DNA from 3 places in the Janthinobacterium sp. P210006 genome. Region 3 is predicted to be linked to each of the others. Evidence: predicted binding sites of a transcription regulator. Region 3 holds the regulator's gene; each other region holds the start of a gene.
What was found. Region 3 encodes FNR, which switches genes on or off when oxygen is low (the NO sensors DNR and NnrR bind a similar motif). Its sites were predicted from a motif close to TTGATNNNNATCAA; they were not measured.
Positions count from the first base shown of each region.

Region 1: VPH41_RS01710 (KamA family radical SAM protein) is a predicted target of FNR. The motif match lies at 2,769-2,782, and genes of this name have one in related genera.
Region 2: VPH41_RS09805 (XrtA system polysaccharide chain length determinant) is a predicted target of FNR. The motif match lies at 2,610-2,623, and genes of this name have one in related genera.

Region 1 covers NZ_JAZARD010000001.1:377,471-382,257, reverse strand. The annotation lists gene VPH41_RS01715 (MFS transporter) at 1-1,263, opposite strand, end outside; gene VPH41_RS01710 (KamA family radical SAM protein) at 1,266-2,630, opposite strand; gene VPH41_RS01705 (cache domain-containing protein) at 2,911-3,369, shown strand; gene VPH41_RS01700 (methyl-accepting chemotaxis protein) at 3,463-4,787, shown strand, end outside.
Region 2 covers NZ_JAZARD010000002.1:311,145-315,931, forward strand. The annotation lists gene VPH41_RS09795 (TIGR03016 family PEP-CTERM system-associated outer membrane protein) at 1-106, opposite strand, end outside; gene VPH41_RS09800 (XrtA-associated tyrosine autokinase) at 90-923, opposite strand; gene VPH41_RS09805 (XrtA system polysaccharide chain length determinant) at 943-2,472, opposite strand; gene VPH41_RS09810 (XrtA/PEP-CTERM system exopolysaccharide export protein) at 2,723-3,346, shown strand; gene VPH41_RS09815 (N-acyl amino acid synthase FeeM domain-containing protein) at 3,546-4,292, shown strand; gene VPH41_RS09820 (S1 family peptidase) at 4,297-4,787, opposite strand, start outside.
Region 3 covers NZ_JAZARD010000004.1:734,481-739,267, forward strand. The annotation lists gene VPH41_RS23065 (response regulator) at 1-1,799, opposite strand, end outside; gene fnr (fumarate/nitrate reduction transcriptional regulator Fnr) at 2,039-2,797, shown strand; gene VPH41_RS23075 (FixH family protein) at 2,801-3,325, opposite strand; gene ccoG (cytochrome c oxidase accessory protein CcoG) at 3,380-4,762, opposite strand; gene ccoP (cytochrome-c oxidase, cbb3-type subunit III) at 4,767-4,787, opposite strand, start outside.

The DNA of each region.
Region 1 (4,787 bases), on a different contig from region 3:
TGCCGCTGTGCAGGCTGCCATTTTACCGGATGGTCCGGCACGCCTGTAGCGGTGAATGAAAAACATCGCAAGTCCCGGCAGTTGCAAGGCCGCCAGCACGCCAAATGCCACCTGGTAAGCCTGGGGCGGATACTGTTGCAGGCTGTTCAGGGGCCAGCATCCGAGGATCAGGCCAAAGCCCGCCTGCACCAGGAAGGCGCCCGTGAAAATGAGCAGGTTGAGGCTGGTGGCGGCCCTGCCCGTCAGGCTGGCCGGCATGCTTTGCGCGACGATCGCATACTCGAGGCCCGTCACCGTGCCCAGCAGGGTAAACAGTACGGACAGCAAGGGCAGGCTCGGCAGCACGTTGCATGCCATTGCCACTTGCACGGCGACAAACAGGGCGATGCCGGCGCCCGCCACTTGCATGGGTTCGATCGCACGCCGCCCTGCCCACTCCGTCAGCATGCCCATGCCGATGGCGCCGAAGATGACGGCCGCCATGCCCAGATACAACAAGTACGCGACGCTGTCGTCGGACAAGCCCCCCACGTCGGCCAGCCAGCGTCCCACCCACAGGCCCTGCACGCCAAAGAACACCGTGTGCGGCAGCAGGATCAGCGCGATGGTGCGGCGAAAACCGGGGTCCCGGTACACGCTCCAGACACTGACCTTGTTCCCCGCAGCGGCGGGCGCGGGCATGGCCGGCGACAGCAGGCGGATCAGCAAGCCGATGGCCAGCGCCGCCAGCGCCAGGCCCAGGAACACGCCGCGCCAGTCCGTGTAATGCAGGGCCAGCTTGACGGGCATGGTGGCCGTGGCCGCGCCCAGACCGCCCACGGCGATCAGGTAGCCGTGCACGGAAGGCAGGCGCGACGGCGCGATGGCGCACGAGCTCGCTTTCACGGCCGCCATGAAACAGCCGCCCAGGCCCGCTCCCATCAGGGCGCGCGCCCACATCAGCCCGGCAAAGCTGTGGCCCCGGCTGAACAGCCACACGCCCAGGGCCGCCAGCGCCAGCAGCCACAGTTGCACCGTGCGGGGGCCGTAACGGTCCAGCGCCATGCCAACCGGCAATTGCACCAGTGCAAAGGCGAGAAAGAAGGCGCTGGTCAGCAAGCCCAGCTGCGCTGGCGTCAGGGCGATGGCGCCCAGCAGCTCGGCCGTCAGCACGGCATTCACGCCCCGCAACAGGCACGACAGGTAATGCCCCAGCGCGAACGGCAGGAACACCAGGCAAAACACGGCCGCGCCGGAACGGGAAGAGCCGCCGGCACCGTGCATGCTCAGGCGGCCTGCGCCAGGCGGATGATTTTATGCGGCACCTGCGGCACTGGCTCATCCGTTTCAAAGAAAAACTTGTCGTGGCCAAAGGCCGGCTTCAAATCGTCGATCCATGTCGCTTCCGCATCGAACTTGGCATAAAACGGCCGGCGCACCCAGTCCGGGTTGCGCGCCTGCAAAAATTGCAGGGCAAACAGTTTCTCGCCATTCACGGTGACGATGCCATCGATGACGATCTTGCCGGGAAACGCGCTCATGGACGGCCCCCGCACCGTGCGCGACAGGCCGGACACCATCTGGTAAGCGGCCTGGAAGATTTCGTGCGCCTTCACCAGGGGCAACTCAAAATAGCTGCGCGGACCCGTGTCCCGCTCGACAAACATGTAATACGGAATCGCCCCCAGGCGCGTGCCCGTCTGCCACAGCTCGGCCCAGCTTGCCGGGTCTTCATTGATGTGGCGGATCAGCGGCCCCTGCATGCGCAAGGTGGCGCCCGTGGAGACGATGCGCTTGACGGCTTGCTGCGCGATATCCTGGCGCAACTCGACGGCATGGCTGTAATGGCCCATCACGGCCAGGTTCTTGCCCGCCTTGACGATGCGCTCGAACAGGCGCAGCAAATCATCCGCGTCGCGGTCCGACACAAAGCGCTGCGGCCAATACGCCACCGCCTTGGTGCCGATGCGGATGTTCTGGATGTGTTCCAGGCCAGGCGCCAGCAGCGGCTCCAGGTAGGCGGCCAGTTGCCGCGTGTTCATGATCATCGGGTCGCCGCCCGTGATCAGCACATCCGTCACTTCCCGATGTAATTTCAGGTAGGCAACCAGCTCATGCGACTCGCGCGCATCGAACTTCATGTCGTCCATGCCCACGAACTGGGGCCAGCGGAAACAGAAAGTGCAATACGCGTGGCAGGTCTGCCCTGCGCTGGGGAAAAACAGCACCGTTTGCGCATATTTGTGCTGCACGCCGCGCACGGCCGTATCGTTGACTCTGGGCACGTTATGCGTCATCTGTCCGGCCGGATGGGGATTCATGCCCAGGCGGATACCATGCACATAGGCATCGATGGCGGCCTTGTCGCGCTGCACCAGCACCAGCTCGCGCAAGTGCGCGTACTGCTCGGGCGGCAGCATGTCGCGGTGGGGAAAGACGAGGCGGTAGATGGGATCGTCAGGGATATTGTTCCAGTCGATCAACTGGTCGAGCACATATTCATTGGTGCGGAATGGCAAGACGTGCGAGACCACTTGCACGGCTTCGCGCTGCTCTTCCGGCAGCCATTCCCACTGCCGCGCCTGTTGAATGGTATGCCGCGTGTACGGCTTGAACTTCGGTGAAAACGGCTCGGGAATGCGTGCGGCCACGGTCGGCTCCTTGCCAATAAATAGCGGTAATTTCCATGAAATCAGCCCTATATCGGCCAATTCAGCCTGTTTATGCCACTGCCATGCCAACCCGGCATGCTGTGAAAGTCATCATAGTTCTTGCTGTGCGGAACCAAATTGCTACACATCAACAAGCGGTCGATACGTTGCAGGCTGCCGACAAGCAACACCTTAGTTTGTGCCATCGCAATTTGAGGGGGACCTCGGCGACGTAAATTACGACTTGGCAACACATCCCTCGATATCACAAGGAGCTTTCATGAAACGCTTATTCACGGGTAGCCTGCTGTGCCTGGCATTTGCCGTCGGCAGCGTCCATGCCGCCGTCGAACCAACGGAAAAAGACGCCATCGCCATGGCGGAACGGGGCGCCGCCTTCATGAAGGCGCATGGCAAGGAAGAAATGATGAAAAAAATCACGGCGAAAGACCCGGATTTCGTGCAGGGCTCGCTATACGTGGACATGCGCGACATCAAGACGGGCATCGTGCTGGCCCACCCCATCAATCCTTCCATCGTGGGCAAGGATTTGACGGATGTGCCCGACGCCAATGGCAAGAAATATCGCCGTGAAATCATTGAGCTGGCGCAAAAGCAGGGCAAGGGCTGGGTCGATTACCAGTACAAGAATCCCACCACTGGCAAGATCGAGCCGAAGACCACCTACATCCTGCGCGTCAACGATGTAGTGCTGGAAGCGGGGATCTACAAGAAATAAGGCAGGGGCGGCGCATGCGCATGCAGTGCGCGGCGCCCCCACGCCTGCCCCTGTGCCGCCTGCCGTTTGAACAGCCATAGCCGGGAGTCAAGCATGCTCAATCGATTACGCATAGGACCGAAATTATTGCTGGCGCCCGCCTTGGTCTTGCTGCTGCTGATACTCAGCTCGACCGGTGCCTGGTATGGCATGGTGCGGCAAAATGCCTCGCTGGAAAACATGGTGCAGGTACGCATCGCGCATCTGAAGGCGGCATCCGACGTGGCCGGCGACGCCAAGCATGTGCACGGCAATATGTACCAGTTGCTGTCGTGGACGAATGGCAGCTTCGCCAAGGCCCGCATCGATACATTGGAGCAGCAAATCAAGGCGCGCCATGCGGCCATCGGCACCCAGCTGGCCACCTTGCGCGCCACGGCCACGGGCGCCGAACGCACCTTGGTCGATGCGGCCATCGCGGCCCTGGCCGGCTACCGCAAGGCCGTGCTGGAAACCATGGAAATGGCGCAGATGGACCAGTCGATCGCCACCAATTCCATGCTCAAGGCAGAAACGCAATTCGGCCAGTTCAATACGCAGCTGGCGCAACTGTCGGCGCTGGAAACGACCCTCGGCAGCGAGGCCCATGCGACGGCCAGCGCCGAGTTCCGCAGCCTGTGCTGGAGCCTGCTGCTGACGGTCCTGCTCTCGATCCTCGTCTCCATCGTGGTGACCATGCTGGTGCGGCGCGCCATGCTGGTGGAAATCCGCGGCATCGCCGACGCCGTGCAAGACTTGGCGGCGGGCAAGCTGATGGCGGGCGCGCCCAAGCAGGGCAATGACGAGATCGCCGACACGTCGCGCGTGCTGGATCAGACCATCGCCAACCTGAACCAGACCTTGCGCACCATCATGGGCGCCGTGCAATCGATCGACACGGCCTCGCGTGAAATTGCCACCGGCAACCTCGATTTATCGGCGCGCACGGAAATGCAAGCCAGTTCGCTGGAAGAAACGTCGAGCGCCATGGAAGCGCTGACGCAAGCCGTCAATGACAATGCCGACAACGCCCAGCTGGCCTGCGAGCTGGCGGGGCAAGCGTCCACCCTGGCTGTGCAAGGCGGCGCGTCGATGCAGCAGGCGGTGACGACGATGGCGACGATACGGGCCAATTCGCGCCAGATCGTGGATATTATCGGCGTGATCGACGGCATTTCCTTCCAGACCAATATCCTCGCGCTGAATGCGGCAGTGGAGGCGGCACGCGCAGGCGAGCAAGGCCGCGGCTTTGCCGTGGTCGCTTCCGAAGTGCGCACCCTGGCACAACGCTCGGCGCAGGCGGCCAAGGAAATCAAGACCCTGATCGCCACCTCGGTCACCACCATCGACGGGGGCAGCGTGGCCGTGCAGCAAGCGGGCGACAGCATGGGCGCCATCGT
Region 2 (4,787 bases), on a different contig from region 3:
GCGACGGCACCACCAGCCAGTCGACGGCGCCGGCGGGCGCGGGCAGCAGCAGGGACAGCAGCAAGGGGACGGATCGCGGCGCGCGGCGGCTAATCGTAATAGCCATAACCGTAGTAGTCGCTGCCGGGGAACGATTTGGTCTTGTTGTAGATCAAATGAATGTGTTCGCACGATTCGATCTGGCGCAGCGCTTCCTTGACGGCGTGCTGGGTCGTCGTTTCCGCCTCGACCACCATCACCACTTGCCCCATCTGTCCCACCAGCGCGTGCGCTTCGCTGGTGATCAGCAGGGGCGGCGAGTCGAAGACGACGACGCGGTCCGCGTAGCGGCTGGCAATTTCTGCCAGCAGCCGGCTCATGGCCCGGCTGGCCAGCAATTCCGTCGCATGCTTGTTGCTGCGCCCGGCGGGCAGGATGCTCAGGTTGGCCACGTTGGTTTTCAGGATCACGTCCGCCATGGCCAGCTGCGGGTCCAGCAGCACGTCCATCAGCCCCGGCTCCGGCGGCAGGCCCAGCACTTTCAGCACGGACGGGCGCGCCACGTCGGCGTCGACCAGCAGCACCGTGATATCCATTTCCATGGCGATGCTCATGGCCAGGTTGACGGCGCAATACGTCTTGCCTTCGCCGGGCATGGCGCTGGTGACGACGATCAGGTTGCCGTGGCGGATGGCGTCGGTACCGGTGGCGCGCGCCTGGCGCAGCAGCGGGCGCTTGATGATGCGGAAATCCTCGGCCACCGAGCTGCGCCCGCCATCCTGCGTGAGCATGCCTTGTTCCGCCAGCCGGGCCAGGTTCAAGGTCCGGTAGCGGGGGTTCAGTGCCTCGGCCTGGGCGTCCGCCTGGTCCGCGCCGTACGGCACGCCGGCCTCGGCCACGCCCAGGATGGTGGGTTCCTGCCTGCCGCTGTCCTTGGTGCTCATCGTCGCTCCCGTGGTGGCGCTAGAATTTCAGCAGCGCGGCCGTCATGACCCCGCCGTACAGTACGAACAGGCTGCCCAGGCAGGCGCCAAAGCCATAGCGGGCGCGGCGGCGGCGCACCTGCTGCAGCGCCGTCCAGTTCATCGATACCGTGCCCAGCACGTTCAAGCCCGTGGCATCGCGCAGTTCGGCGGGGCTGAGGAAGGTGGGGCGCACCTGGCTGATCAGCAGGGCCGTGGCGATGCCGGCCACCAGTGCCGCACCCAGCGCCGCGCTGAACAGCAGCGGGCGGTTCGGCCCCACGGGCGCATATTGCACTGTGGGGGGATCGATGATCTTGAAGGCCATCATCTCCGTGGTGGAGCTCAGTTCGCCCGACAGCTTGGCCGCTTCGCGCCGGCCGATCAGCTTTTCATAGTTTTCCTTGTTGATGATGTAGTCGCGGTTCAGCTGCGCCAGCTGCGACTCCACCTCGGGCACGGCATTGCTTTGCGCCAGCAGGCGCTCGTTGCGCGCGTTGTATTCCTGCACGCGGGCGCGGATGGCGGCCACCTTGGCGTCCGCGTCCGTCAGCGCCACCTTCAGCTGCTGCAGCATGGGGCTGTAGTTCTTGCCCGGATCGCCGGCCGCCGTTTTCAGCTTGCTTTCCTCGATCTTGCGTTCTTCCAGCTGGGCAATGAGACGCTTCGAGGCGATGATGTCGGGATGCAATTCCGTAAATTGCATGCGCAGGCTGTCGAGGTTCTTGTTCAGCGAGGCGATGCGCTCGTCGAGTTCGGGATTCGTGATGGTCGACGCGTTCGGTTCCAGGTCGAGCACGGGTTCGTCGCCCTCGATCTGGCTCTGGATGGCCTTGCGGGCCTGTTCCGCCTCGACCAGTTCCAGCTTGGCATTGTTCAGGCTATCGGACGACATCAGCAGCTGGCTGCCATAGTCGATGCCCTGGCGCGGCAGCAGCAGGTTGTTGCGGATCTTGAATTCCTTCACCAGATTTTCCGCCGCGCTCAGCTTGTCCTCGTAATTCTTGATCTGCTCGTCGATGAACTGCACGGCCTTCTGCGAGTCGCCCTTTTTACCCTGGAAGCTGCCTTCGACAAAGATGGTCAGCAGGCTTTGCACCACGTCGCGCACCAGCTTCGGGTCGCGGCCGCTGTAGCTGATGGTGTAGATGTCGTAGGCGTTGGTGCCCGTGATCTTGATGCGGCTCATCAGGTCGTCGAGCTGGGCCTCGTGCTCGCGCACGGTCTTCGAGTCCAGGTCCAGGTCGACCATGCGCATGACGCGCTCCACGTTCGGGCGGCTGAGCAGGGTGCGGCTCATGATGGCCACCTGCTGTTCCGTATTCGGCACGCTGGTCATGCCGGCCATCAGCGGCTTGAGGATGGTTTGCGTATCGACAAACACGCGTGCCGACGTCTGGAAGTCGTCCGGCAAGGTGATCACCCGGATGAAACCGCCGATTGCCACCAGCCACGCCACCAGCACCGCATGCCAGCGGTATTTCCAGATGCCTTTCAGGCCGGAAAGCAATTGCTGTATCAATTCTTCCATGTCGCTTCCTTCAAGTGACGGTGCTGCACGGCAGAGGACTTGGCGGCGCGGACAGGCGTCTTGCAAGAAATGCTTGCCTGTTGAGTAAGCAAAGTATAGGACCCCTGTCGAGCAAGATTTCCCAAGATGATTGCTTCTTGATACGCCTCAAGGTTGACTTGCCGGGTTTTAATAATCATAGGAAGTTCGCGGCTCAGGCTGGTTCTGCGGGGCCGCCCATGGACGCGCCATCGACCCGAAGAGGCTCCGCATGAATCCGTTTCGCCGTGCATTTGTCTGCCACGCGCTGGTCCTGGCGGGCGCCGCCAGCCTGTTGGGCGCCTGCCGCACGCCCCATCCGCCGGCGCCCGCCGACGACAGCGCACCCATGCACGACTACCTGATCGGTCCGGGCGATTCCGTCAACATCATCGTGTGGCGCAACCCGGAAGTGTCGCTGACGGTGGCCGTGCGGCCGGACGGCAAGATCACCACGCCGCTGGTGGAAGACCTGGAAGCGAGCGGCAAGACGTCGACCCAGTTGGCGCGCGACATCGAGCAAGCGTTGGGCAAGTTCATCCAGCAGCCCGTGGTGACGGTCATCGTCACCAATTTCTCGGGGCCGTACAGCGAGCAGATCCGCGTGATCGGCGAGGCCGCCAAGCCGCAGGCGCTGCCGTACCGGCTGGGCATGTCGCTGATGGACGTGCTCATCGCCGTGGGCGGCATCACCGACTTCGCCGCCGGCAACAAGGCCAGCATCATCCGCATGCGCGAAGGCAGCCAGCAGCAGCTGGGCGTGCGCCTGGACGACCTGCTCAAGAATGGCGATATTTCCGCCAACGTCATGATGCGGCCCGGCGACGTGTTATTGATACCGGAGAGTTTTTTCTAAATCGGCAATAGTCCTGTCAAAACAGCATTTTTGTTTGTCATTTTGTACTTGCGGGCAAATTTCAGCGTGCAATTTTGCTATTAAATAGCGTATTTCTTCTGCTTTTTTTGCCCGGCGTGGGAACTTCTCCAGTTTTTATCTTGTCACAAGGCATTGGCTTCAGTCCGTCTCGACGGCGGCCGATGAACGTGAGGACAAGATGAGCTTTGACGATGAACCCATTATTTCCTTCGACACGCCGGGCAATTTCAGCGACCTGGTGGTGGGCGAGGGGCAGATCGATCCCGCCATGGAGCACGAACTCGACCTGCAGCGCTTTCATATCCGCATGGCCAATTCGCGTGGCCGGCGCGAAGCGGCGAGTTTGCTGATCCGCAAGATGTACGGCTGGCGCGGCTATGCCGTCGATCCCGGCATTGCGCATGCGCTCAATAAGATCACCCTGTTTGCAGAAACGGCCGGCAGCACCGTCGGCACCATGACCCTGTGCCTGGATAACGACGAGACGGGTTTGCCCGCCGATGAAAACTTCCGCGACAAGCTCGACGTGCTGCGCGAAGAGGGCCGGCGCCTGTGCGAACCGTCGCGCCTGGCCATCGACAAGGGCGTCAGCAAGCGCGTGTTTGCAGCGCTGATTCATATTTCTTATATCTATGCCCATAATATTCACGGCTTTACTGATTACGTGATCGAAGTCAATCCCCGTCACGTGGTGTTTTACAAGCGCATGCTGGGTTTCAAGGACTTCGGCGGCGAACGAGAGTGCACGCGCGTGGGAGCGCCGGCCGTGCTGCTGCGGCTGGACCTCGATTACATGGGGGCCCAGATCCGCAAATACGGCGGCTTGATGGAACAGCATGGGGGTGAACGGTCGTTTTACCCCTTTTTTTTTCCGACATGGGATGAGCCTGGCATTACGGACCGGCTGAGGCAGGGGCGCAACTGACAACTCATTTGTTTTTCAGCAAGATCGCCTGCATGTGGCTGCCCGGTATCGCATACGTGATGCCGCTGGGCGCGCTGATGGCCGCCTCTTTCAGGCCCTTGACGTACACCATGTTGACGATGCCGTAGACGAGACCGGTCTCGGGATCGAACAGGGGGCTGCCGCTGCTGCCCGGATACGCCGTCGCGTCCAGCTGGAACACGGTGTACGGGGCCTTTTGCAGCTGCGCCAGGCGCCGCGGGTCCAGGCGCTGCGCGTTTTCACTGGGCATGACCACGGGCGTCAGCGACGACACGGTGGCGCGGTGCGTCACGTGGTGCAAGCCCAGCAAGGTGCCCAGGGGAAAACCCGTGAAGGCCATGGCCTGGCCTTCGCGCACGGCGGCCGCGTCGCCCAGCGCCAGGGCGGGCAGCGGCGCGCCCGCCAGGCGCAGCAAGGCCAGGTCGTGTTCCGTGTCCAGCGCCTGGACTTTGGCGGGGCGAAATTGCGCCACCT
Region 3 (4,787 bases):
CTGCCCTTGCCTTCGCTGCTGGCGACGGCGATTTCGCCGCCCATCATGTGGATCAGCTGCTTGCTGATGGCCAGGCCCAGGCCCGTGCCGCCGAAGCGCCGCGTGATGCTCTGGTCGCCCTGCGAAAACGCGGCAAACAGTTGCTGTTGCTGCTGCTCCGTCATGCCGATGCCCGTGTCGCGCACTTCAAAGCGCAGCCAGGCGCTGCCCTGCTGGCTGTCGGCCAGGCTGACGGCCACTACCACTTCGCCGTTCTCCGTGAACTTGATGGCGTTGCCAGCCAGGTTGACGAGGATTTGCTGCAGGCGCTGGGCGTCGCCCACGAGGCGCCGCGGCACGTCGGGCTCGACGGCGATGGCCAGTTCCAGTTCCTTCTCGCCCGCATTCATGGTCATCGTCGTGGCCAGGGTATTCATGACTTCGTCGAGGTCGAATTCGACGGGCGACAATTCCATGCGGCGCGCCTCGATCTTCGAATAATCGAGCACGTCGTTGAGGATGCCCAGCAGCGACTGGCCCGCCACGCGCACCATGGTCAGGTATTTGCGCTGTTCCGTGTCGAGCCTGGTGTTGCCCAGCAAATACACCATGCCCAGCACGGCATTGAGGGGCGTGCGGATTTCATGGCTCATGTTGGCCACGAAGTCGCTCTTCGCGCGGTTGGCCGCCTCGGCCCGGTCGCGCTCCTGTTCCAGCTCTGCCGCGCGCGCTTCGAGTTCTTGCTGCAGGCGGTCGCGTTCGCTCATCAGGCCGTTGAACGCTTCCGTCAGTTCGCCGATCTCGTCGCGCTGCTGCACCGGCACGGGCGTGAAGCGGCTGCCGCTGCTACGCAGGGCCAGCAGGGTGTCGCGCAGGCGCACCAGCGGCGACAGCAGGCGCACGGTCACCCAGCCCAGAACGGCAGCGGCCAGCAGCGAAGCGAGAATGCTCCACAGCACCAGCCGGTACAGCACGCCATCGAATGGTTCGAAGGCGTCTTCGACGGGCAGCGAGGCGGCCAGCAGCCAGTTTACGGACTTCAGGCGCTTGAAGCTGTTGACGGCCGTGACGCCGCGGCTGTTGGTGCTGACCATGCTGCCTTCGCCGTCTTCCTTCAGCAGCTGCGTGGTCGTCAGGTTGGCATTCGGCTTGCGCGGCTGCAGCAAGCGGCTGGTATCGGGGTGCAGCACGTAGCGCGGCACGTCGCCGCGCGTGAGGATGAAGTAATAGCCGCTCTTGCCGATCTTTTCCGAGCGCAGGCGCCCCAGCAGATTGTCCTTGTACAGGCGCAGCACGCCGATCACCACGCCAGCCACCTGGCCATCGGCGTCCAGCACGGGCGCCACCATCTGCACGATGGGCATGCCGCTCGATTTGCCCAGCATCGGTTCGGTGATCATGGGCTGGCGCGTGCGCAGGACGGTCTGGAAATATTCGCGCTCGGCGACGTTGATGCCGGCGCGCCCCGCTACCTCCGGCATGTCGGCCACGACGGCGCCTTGCGCGTCGAGCACCAGCACGTCGTCGAACAGCACCAGCATCGAGCGGCGCGCATAGTATTCGCGCAGCTTGGCGGGCTGGGCGATCAATTCCGGCGGCTGCTGCCGGGCCGTCAGGGTGACGATCTGCAGCAGCATGGCCAGCTTGTCGTCGAGCTCGGCAGCGGTGCGGCTGATCAGGGAAGACTGCTGGCTCAGCAGTACTTTGGTGAAGTCGGCGCGCATGTGCTGCACCTGGATCATGGTGACGAGCGCGATCATGGCGATCGAGGTCAGGCTGGTGGCCAGCGCGACTTTTGCTTTGATGCCGAGAGGCTTCATGATTTCCTTTTCAGTACCGGGCGGCACAGCGGCAGATAATGCTGTCAGGAATTTTCCTATCAATGCCCCAGCTTGGCAAGCGCCGCTGCGCAAATTGCCTTGCCCCATACGGGCTTTTGACGATGTTGCCATATAATTAAAGGCTGGACGTCGTTTATTCGCCGAAATTACCGTGAAATTGGCACACGGCAACCCTGTATGCAGTAAACTTGTTGTTGCATTTTCTAAAAGGTACCGACATGACTGAAGCGTTACTCACTCCAACCTTGCCCACAGTGAACGTGGAGGCGTTGCGTGCGCGATGCTCGACCTGCAGCATGCATCAATTGTGCCTGCCGATGGGCCTGGATGTGGGTGATATGGACCGGCTGGACCAGATCATCGGCCGCCGCCGCAAGATCGCGCGCGGCGCCTCGCTGTTCCGCATCGGGGACTCGTTCCAGAACCTGTATGCGATCCGCCTGGGGCACTTCAAGACCTACCAGATCAATCCGGGCGGCGAAGAGCAGGTGACGGGCTTCCAGATGGCTGGCGAACTGCTGGGCATGGATGCCATCAGCGCCGACCGCCACCACTGTAATGCCGTGGCGCTGGAAGACAGTGAAGTGTGTGAAATTCCGTTTTCCAGCCTGGAACAATTGCTGGGCAATATGCCGACCCTGCTGCGCCATTTCCACCGCATGATGAGCCAGGAAATCACGCGCGAGCAAAGCGTCATGCTGTTGCTGGGCAATATGCAGGCGACCCAGCGTTTTGCCGCCTTCATCGTCAACCTGGCGTCGCGCTATGAGGCACGCGGCTATTCGGGCAGCAATTTCCAGCTGCGCATGTCGCGCGAGGAAATCGGCAACTACCTGGGCCTGACCATCGAGAGCGTCAGCCGCTTATTGTCGAAGTTCAAGAAGGAAGGCTGGCTGCGCGTCTCGAACCGCGAGATCGAGATCCTGCAGCCGGCCAAGCTGAAGGCCATTACGGCCGGCACGGACAACTGCAAGTAGGATTTACAGCTCTTCATCCGCATGCAGCGCGATGCTGCGCTGCAGGGGCCAGGTCCAGATGCCGGACAGGCGCCATTCGCGTTTGTCGTTTTCCACCAGCACTTGCCAGCGGCTGCGCTCGAGCATGGGCAGCGCCACCGAAAAGTTGCCGGCCGCATCAGGCTGCACCAGCAGCTTGATGTCTTTTTCCGGCTGGGTCGCATGCGCCAGGTGCAGCTGCAGCGGCGCCCGATACGCCTTGCCGAAGCTGTGCACGGAACCGCTGAGGCGCGCTGCCGCCACGTCGTACGACAGCTTGCTTGACATGGCCAGGTCGCTGGCGACCGTATCGCGCCGCAAGTCCTGGTTGATCGCCTTGCCCTGCTTGTAATAATCGCCCACCACCAGCGCGTCGGGCTGCGTAAATGCGATATAGCCCATGGTGCTGCCGACGACGACGGACAGGCCGGGGCCGATCATCAGCAGCCATGGCCAGCGATGCTTGTACCACGGCGCCACGGGGGCTTGCAGCTTGAGGCTGTCGGACATGATATTTCTCCTGTTTAAACGGCCAATCCCCATGCGGGGATTGGCCTTCCTGCATTAGCGCGGCACGATGAAGACCGCGCTTTCACGCACGTGTAGCGACGGGTCGTCCAGCGATTGCAGCTCGATCGCAATCTTGTTCGAGCCCTTCTCGCCCACGCCATGCGGCGTGCGCAGGCGGATGGGCCAGCCCAGGGTTTCCGTCGGCTGCAGGGTCACTTCATCGCGCGTCAGCAAGGTCAGGCCCGGCAAGCCGGATACGCTGATTTTAAAATGCTGGCTTTGCTCCGAGGTGTTCATGATCTGCAGCCGGTAGACGTTCTCGATCATGCCGTCTTCCACTTCGCGTCCCATCGAACCGCGGTCGCGGATCACGTCCATTTTCAGGGGCGTGCGCAGGGCCAGCGAGGTACACACGGCGATGATGATCAGGGCCAGGATGGAAGTGTAGATCAGGACGCGCGGGCGCATGGCGCGCTGGCGTATCTGCTTCGAATTGAAGTTGTTTTCCATCGCATGGTCGGTACTGTAGCGTACCAGTCCCCGTGGCCGGTCGACCTTGTCCATCACGCTGTTGCAGGCATCGACGCAGGCGGCGCAGCCGATGCATTCATACTGCAGGCCGTTGCGGATATCGATGCCGGTCGGACACACCTGCACGCACAGGGTACAGTCGATGCAGTCGCCCAGCTTGTCGTTGTTGCCGGCCTTCTTGCTCATGGCGCCACGGGGTTCGCCCCGCTTGGCATCGTAGGTGATGATCAGCGTGTCCTGGTCGAACATGGCGCTCTGGAAGCGCGCGTAGGGGCACATGTATTTGCACACCTGCTCGCGGAGCCAGCCCGCGTTGCCGTAGGTTGCCAGGCTGTAGAACAAGACCCAGAACCATTCCCACGGACCGAAGTTCAGGGTGGTCACCGCCTGCGCCAGTTCCTTGATCGGCGTGAAGTAGCCGACAAAGGTAAAGCCCGTCCACAGGGCGATGGCGCCCCATACCAGGTGCTTGGCCGTCTTCTTGGCCGTCTTGCGCACGGACGGGCCCTGCTTGTCGAGGGCCATGCGCGCGCTGCGCGTGCCCTCGATCTTGCGTTCGACCCACAGGAAGATTTCCGTGTATACCGTTTGCGGGCAGGAAAAGCCGCACCACACCCGCCCGGCAATGGCCGTGACGAGGAACAACAAATACGCACAGATGATCAGCAGGGCCGCCAGGTAGATGAAATCCTGGGGCCACAGCACGACGCCGAAAATGTAGAACTTGCGCGTGGTCAAATCGAACAGCAGGGCTTGCCTGCCATTCCAGGTCAACCACGGCAAGCCGTAGAACGCAAGCTGGGTAAGCCATACGCATACCCATCGCCAGGTAGCGTAGCGTCCTTTGGCCTCGCGAGGGTAGATTTGCTCGCGGGCCGCATACATCTTGATGACTTGAGGTTCCATTACATCATTTCACGGGCGTCTGGGG